DNA from 3 places in the Shewanella sp. Isolate8 genome. Region 2 is predicted to be linked to each of the others. Evidence: predicted binding sites of a transcription regulator. Region 2 holds the regulator's gene; each other region holds the start of a gene.
What was found. The regulator sigma-54, encoded in region 2, starts transcription at its own class of promoters, with help from an activator protein. The targets are predictions, from matches to a motif close to GTTGGCACGNNNNTNGNNT.
Positions count from the first base shown of each region.

Region 1: L1D43_RS15060 (TorF family putative porin) is a predicted target of sigma-54. The motif match lies at 759-777, and genes of this name have one in related genera.
Region 3: flgB (flagellar basal body rod protein FlgB) is a predicted target of sigma-54. The motif match lies at 1,240-1,258, and genes of this name have one in related genera.

Region 1 is NZ_JAKEVI010000003.1:592,236-594,505, forward strand. It holds gene L1D43_RS15050 (hypothetical protein) at 1-89, shown strand, start outside; gene L1D43_RS15055 (HU family DNA-binding protein) at 341-613, shown strand; gene L1D43_RS15060 (TorF family putative porin) at 853-1,545, shown strand; gene L1D43_RS15065 (hypothetical protein) at 1,874-2,047, shown strand; gene L1D43_RS15070 (methyl-accepting chemotaxis protein) at 2,087-2,270, opposite strand, start outside.
Region 2 is NZ_JAKEVI010000001.1:78,045-80,314, reverse strand. It holds gene lptB (LPS export ABC transporter ATP-binding protein) at 1-128, shown strand, start outside; gene L1D43_RS00355 (RNA polymerase factor sigma-54) at 262-1,749, shown strand; gene hpf (ribosome hibernation promoting factor) at 1,780-2,067, shown strand; gene ptsN (PTS IIA-like nitrogen regulatory protein PtsN) at 2,070-2,270, shown strand, end outside.
Region 3 is NZ_JAKEVI010000001.1:944,224-946,493, forward strand. It holds gene L1D43_RS04065 (chemotaxis protein CheV) at 1-114, shown strand, start outside; gene L1D43_RS04070 (protein-glutamate O-methyltransferase CheR) at 252-1,091, shown strand; gene flgB (flagellar basal body rod protein FlgB) at 1,291-1,689, shown strand; gene flgC (flagellar basal body rod protein FlgC) at 1,692-2,111, shown strand; gene flgD (flagellar hook assembly protein FlgD) at 2,122-2,270, shown strand, end outside.

The DNA.
Region 1 (2,270 bases), on a different contig from region 2:
TGAGTTTTCAGTGGTATATGGCCTTCTCTAAGAGCATGAAACAGTATCTGCCACAAGCGGCGCAAACAAGCGATAAGCGCGAGGCTTAAATAATCCCCCTGGTAAATGAGCCAAATAAGGCCCAAGCCTTGTCTGGTGAGCCTTTCAAGCCAAGAGTGGGAAATATCGGCCACTTTTTGCTGCCACTAAGGTAAATTTTTACTGAATTTGACTGAAAGCACCCTTTGGGCGCATAAAACCGCTTTCATTATAGGGATGCTTGTGGCATGTTAAGTCCAGCAATTGCAAGTATCTAATGTAATTGGTATTACTAAATCTACGGAAAGAAGAGACTATCCAAATGAATAAAACTGAACTTGTTGCAAAAATAGCGGAAAGCGCTGAACTCACTAAAGCTGAAGCTGCTCGCGCCTTAAAGTCTTTCGAAGAAACGGTAGCGGAAGCGATGAAGAACGGCGAAAAAATCTCTATTGTAGGTTTTGGTTCTTTCGAGACCACTAGCCGTGCAGCACGTACAGGCCGCAACCCACAGACGGGCAAAGAAATTCAGATCCCAGCGGCTGTAGTACCTAAGTTTAAAGCCGGTAAGACGCTAAAAGACAGCGTAAACTAAATCGGTATTTAATCCGTCGAAAAAACCTCCGCCATGGAGGTTTTTTTATGCACCTTCCTAGTGCACCCTCTGCCTCATTTTTAATCAATCGCTAGCCTACCTCTGACACAAATAAAATAACCAATTGAAAAATAACCAATAAATATTTGGCACACTCTTCGCTATAGCTTGTACGCGGCCTGACAATACTCATAACAACAGGCAAGGCCGCTCCCATAGACCAATAAGAAGGAATGAGTATGAAACAAGCATTGCGAACCCTAAGCCTACTCGCGGGCACCTTGATAGTGGCCTTACCTACCAGCGCTAGCGTCACGGGCAACATTGGTGCGACCTCCAACTACTTGTGGCGCGGTGCCACACAGACAGGAGACGCACCCGCGGTTCAAGGCGGCATAGACTTCGAACACGAAAGCGGCCTTTACTTAGGCACATGGGCTTCTAATGTGGATTTCGGTGACGACACCAGCTACGAGATCGACTTCTACGGCGGCTATGCGGGCAGCGTGGGGGAAGATTTTGGCTATGACATCAGCTATCTCTACTACGCCTATCCCGACAGCGATTCGAGCATAGACTTCGGTGAAGTCACCCTGGCCCTGAGCTGGAAGTGGTTTAGCCTCGCCTACTCACAGGTAGTCAATGCCGATAGCGATGTGGCAGCCGATCCTTTCGATGAGAAAGATCTCAGCTACATCAACGCAGGTGTCAGCTTCCCGCTATCGGAAACCTTGTCATTCTCGGCTCACTATGGCTACTCCAGCGGCGATGTGGTCAACGCCTGGTTCGATACCGACAACTATGCCGACTACTCCCTCTCTCTGGATAAGGAGACCGACTTTGGTACCATCTCCTTCTTGGTCAGCGATACCGACCTCGACGGTGACGATCCTAAAGTGGTGGTAGGCTACAGCTATAGTTTCGATTTGTGATCTAAATTTAAATGAGTTGCCGCTAATTTAGCTGGCAACTCACTATTATTCAGCCACTATTCCATTTAAAAACAATCAATTAAAATCCACACACTCACCAACGCCCTCCGCTTTTGTCGAGAAAATCGACAAATACAAATGTGTTAACTCGATCAAACAAAAATTGAAAATCCCCTGCTATTTTTCTCATTAGCGCTCGCTAATGTGCCCAGGCCTTAGGACGCTAAACTAGCTAACGCTTTGACTCAGTTAACTTTATGTTAAAGCGGCTCAGTGCTAAGCAGCACCAAATGAGTGCTCAAGCACTTTATTTGACGAGGATTTCACTATGGCTCAGTTACTCGATGTTATTCCGAACGATGCTGAAATCGAAGCGATCACAGCACCCAAAAACCCTAAGGCCGCCTGTGAGCTGCAACACAGACGCGAAGTCAAACGTCGCCTAGAAGAGTTACTCGAAGAGGCGGCCCTCAAACGCGCCATGGGGGGCGATTTCTACTGAAAGTTAGCGATTAGGGTAGGCCATCCCTACCCTTAAATGCTAATCCGCCTGGCAGTGAACAACCTTAGTCAGGCTATTGGCTAACGCCTGCAGCTGCTCAACCCGCTTGGCCAACTGCTCGCCCTCAATAGCAACCGATTCGGATACTTGGTTAGTGCCCACCACACTGCTGGCCACCTCGCTGCTGGCACAGTTTAGCTGGGTGAGCGCCTCTCCTTGCTGG
Region 2 (2,270 bases):
CACTAGATGTCTGTGAGAAAGCCTACATCGTCAGCCATGGTAATCTGATCGCCGAGGGCACACCCGCCGAAATCTTAGACAACCAGCAAGTACGAGCAGTGTACTTAGGTGAACAATTCAAGCTATAGTTAATCTTATAACGGGGCCACACAGAAAAACCTATCTTAGATTGTGGCCTTAGCGACTATTCGATATATTTGTCCGGCACATATAGCCAGAGCTTTCTCATTTTATAATTAGAAACAAGGGAATAGCAGTACGATGAAAGCGTCACTTCAGCTCAAAATGGGTCAGCATCTCACCATGACGCCCCAGCTACAACAGGCCATTCGTCTGTTGCAGTTATCGTCATTAGAGTTGCAGCAGGAGATCCAGCAGGCATTAGAATCTAACCCGCTACTGGAGTTGGACGAAGAGCAGGAGAGCGCCAACGTCGAGCTGCAAGACGATGCCGTCAGCGACAACTTCGACACCAAGTACGACGACAAGATAGAGCTGGATTCGAGCCAGGATAATTCAGGTGTCGAGACCTCTGACGCCCTGACCCAGGACTCCATGCCAGACGAGCTGCCGGTCGATACCACCTGGGACGAGGTCTATACCGCCTCGCCCAACTCCAGCTCGGGCGCCATGCGTGACGACGACATGCCTTTTCAGGGAGAAACCAGCGAAGGTCTTTACGAACACCTTGAGTGGCAGAAGAACCTGACCCCCTTTTCCGATAACGACCTGGCCATCGCCACCGCCATCATAGATGCCATCGACGAGCGTGGTTACCTGACCCAGACCTGTGAAGATATTCTCGAAGCCATGGGCGATCCTGAGATCGAACTCGACGAGGTCGAGGCGGTACTCAAGCGGGTACAACACTTCGATCCCATAGGCGTGGCGGCAAGGGATCTCAGCGAATGCCTGACGATTCAGCTCGCCCAATACAGCGACGACACGCCGCACATCGCCAACGCCCGCATGCTGATCAAGGAACATCTGGATCTCATCGCCGGCCGCGACTTCCGTCTGTTGATGCGCAAGACCAAGCTCAAAGAAGATGACCTAAGGGATGCCATCGCCCTGATCCAGACTCTCAACCCTCGTCCCGGCCTCGCCATCACCGCCAGCCGCGACGAATATGTAATCCCGGATGTGACCGTCACCAAGAAGAAGGGACGCTGGGTGGTCGAGCTCAATCCCGACAGCATGCCCAAGATCAACGTCAATCAGCAGTATGCCGCCATGGCGCGCAGCACCAAGAGCCAGGCGGATGGCCAGTTTATTCGCGGTCACCTGCAGGAAGCCAAATGGTTCCTCAAGAGCCTGGAGAGCCGCAACGAGACCCTTCTCAAGGTGACCAACTGTATCGTCGACTTCCAACAAGGCTTCTTCGAATTTGGCGAAGAGGCGATGAAGCCCATGGTACTGAACGACATTGCCGAGGCGGTGGAGATGCACGAGTCCACCATCTCACGTGTGACCACACAAAAATATATGCATACCCCGAGAGGGATCTTCGAACTCAAATACTTCTTCTCCAGTCACGTCGGTACCGACGATGGCGGAGAGTGCTCTTCAACAGCAATACGCGCCTTCATCAAGAAGCTGGTTGCTGCGGAAAACCAGAAAAAGCCATTGAGCGACAGTAAGATGGCTCAACTCTTGGCCGAACAGGGTATCAAGGTAGCTAGACGCACCATTGCCAAGTATCGTGAAGCGATGCTGATACCGCCGTCGAATCAGCGCAAGAGCTTATAAAACAAACCTGGAAACTGGAGGACTATCTTTATGCAAATAAACCTGACTGGGCACCATATCGAGATCACCCAATCTCTACGAAGCTACATCGAAGAGAAATTCACAAAGCTTGAACGTCATTTCGATCAGATCAATAATGTGCACGTTGTATTAAATGTCGAAAAGTTGCAACAGAAGGTTGAGGCAAAGTTACATCTCCGCGGCGGAGAAGTGTTCGCAACATCCGAACATGCGGACATGTATGCCGCGATAGACTCCCTGATTGACAAACTCGATCGTCAGGTCATTAAACACAAAGAGAAGCTTACTAAACATTAACGATGGAACTGAGTACCATCCTGCGGCCGGAGTGCACCACCTGCGCCACTCCGGGCAGTAAGAAAAAGGTACTGGAGCTTATCAGCGACTTAGCCGCTGTCCAGTACCCTACCCTCTCCTCTCAAGAAATTTTTGAAAGCCTTCTGGCTCGAGAGAAAATGGGCAGCACAGGTATAGGCAATGGTATCGCGATTCCTCACGGG
Region 3 (2,270 bases), 870 kb from region 2:
CTTAGCGGCGTATTTAACCAGGCCATGGTCGAGAAGGTGGGTGCCAATGACTTTATCGCGAAATTTAATCCTGATGAATTAGCGGCAGCGGTGAATAAACATCTTAGTTTGTAATTTGTACTAAGTTGGGCCTGAGCCTAAATTTGGTAAGTTTAGGCTTGTATCAGTGAGTTAGCTAATGTATAACGCTGACCTCTGCAACGCTTGCTATAGTGTATGTTGTAGCCTGTTTTCTTTTTTGATATTGGGATATCAAGGTGCCGAATAAATCACTTGCCGAAGCCGAGTACAACCAATTTAAATTATTTCTGGAACAACACAGCGGTATTGTGTTGGGCGACAATAAGCAATATTTGGTTCGTAGTCGACTCGCGCCTCTGATGGGGAAATATAATCTTCCCTCATTATCTGAAGTGGTTAAACATTCGATGAAGCCCACCGAGCGGCAACTTCGTGCCGAGGTGATCGACGCCATGACTACCAACGAGACCCTGTGGTTTCGCGATCGCTATCCCTTCGAGCTGTTAGCCAATAACCTCTTGCCCGAATATGCCCGCTTGGGGCGTCCGCTGAAGATCTGGTCGGCCGCCTGTTCGTCGGGGCAGGAACCCTATTCGTTGGCCATGACTATCTTGGAATACCAGCAGCGTAAGCCTGGTGCCTTGCCCGGCAGCGCGACTATTCTGGCAACGGATCTGTCACCCTCAATGCTAGAGCGCTGTAAGGTTGCCGAATATGACAACCTTGCCCTGGGCCGTGGCTTGTCCGATGAGCGCAAACGTCAGTTTTTTGAACCCACGGGCACTGGCTCCATGGTGGTGAAGCCCAACGTCAAGCGTCTGGTGAATTTCAGGGCGCACAACCTGCTTGAGAGCTATACCTTGCTGGGTAAGTTCGACATCATTTTCTGTCGTAACGTGCTTATCTATTTTGCCCCTGAGGCAAAGGCCAAGATACTGCGGCAATTTGCTGCCGCCCTTAATCCCAAGGGCATACTGTTTCTGGGGGCATCCGAGTCGATTGCCGGTTTGACCGACGAGTTTGACATGGTCAGGTGTAACCCGGGTATCTATTACCAGAAGCGGACCTGATGCACTTACTAGGGCGCAAGTTTAGCCAGTTAAAGTGCTAATTCTCTGAGTTCGCTATCAAGTTTCAAATGCCAGCAATCGCTGGCATTTTTTATGCTTTGCATTTCTATCGCGCATCTATCTGTGCAAGTTATCCAGAGTCGATTTTATTGGCACAAGTATTGCTTTGTTTATGACATTCGTGTGTGGAGGCAATTTTATGGCGATTAGTTTCGATAAGGCATTGGGGATACATCAGTATACCTTGGGGATACGATCGGCGCGGGCCGAGGTGATCTCGTCAAATATCGCCAATGCCGATACCCCCCATTACAAGGCGAAAGACCTTGATTTTGATAAGGCGCTACAGGCGGCGCGTACGGCCCAAGGCGGGCTGGCGATGAGCCGTAGCAACGAGAAACACTTCGACTTGGCGGCGCTTTCTCAGCAACACATTAGTTATCGGGTGCCAAATCAGCCCGATACCGGTGATGGCAATACGGTGGATATTCAGCAGGAACAGTCTGAGTTTATGCAGAATGCGCTCGAATATCAGATGTCGTTAGGTTTTCTTGACGGTAAGTTTTCCGGCCTGAAAAAAGCCCTTAAAGGAACGTAATCATGAGCCTTTTTAATATCTTCAATGTGGCAGGCTCCGGCATGTCTGCTCAGTCTGTGAGGCTGAATACCACTGCCAGTAACATCGCCAATGCCGATTCGGTCTCCAGCAGTGTGGATAAGACCTATCGCGCCCGCCATCCTGTGTTTGAGGCGGAGCTGGCCAAGGCGAGCCATCAGCAGCAGACCAGTCAGGCGGTAAAGGTGGCCGGTATCGTCGAGAGTGACAAGCCGTTGCAGAAAGAGTATTCGCCGGATCATCCATTAGCGGACGCCGATGGGTTTATTTATAAGCCAAATGTCAATGTGATGGAGGAGATGGCCAACATGATCTCGGCGTCTCGCTCCTATCAGATGAACGTGCAGGTTGCCGATGCGGCAAAGTCTATGCTTCAGCAAACCTTACGCATTGGCAATTCCTAGGGGGTAAGTCGTGAGCCTAGTTAATCCATTAAATACTCAGGTTGCGCCAAACAGTTCGACCCAGAGCGCCAAGACGGTGGCGCCTCAGGCTTCCAGTAGTCAGGCAACCACCCAGACCACGGGAAATCCTTTTCTCGACAGCATGCGCCTGCAAGAGGA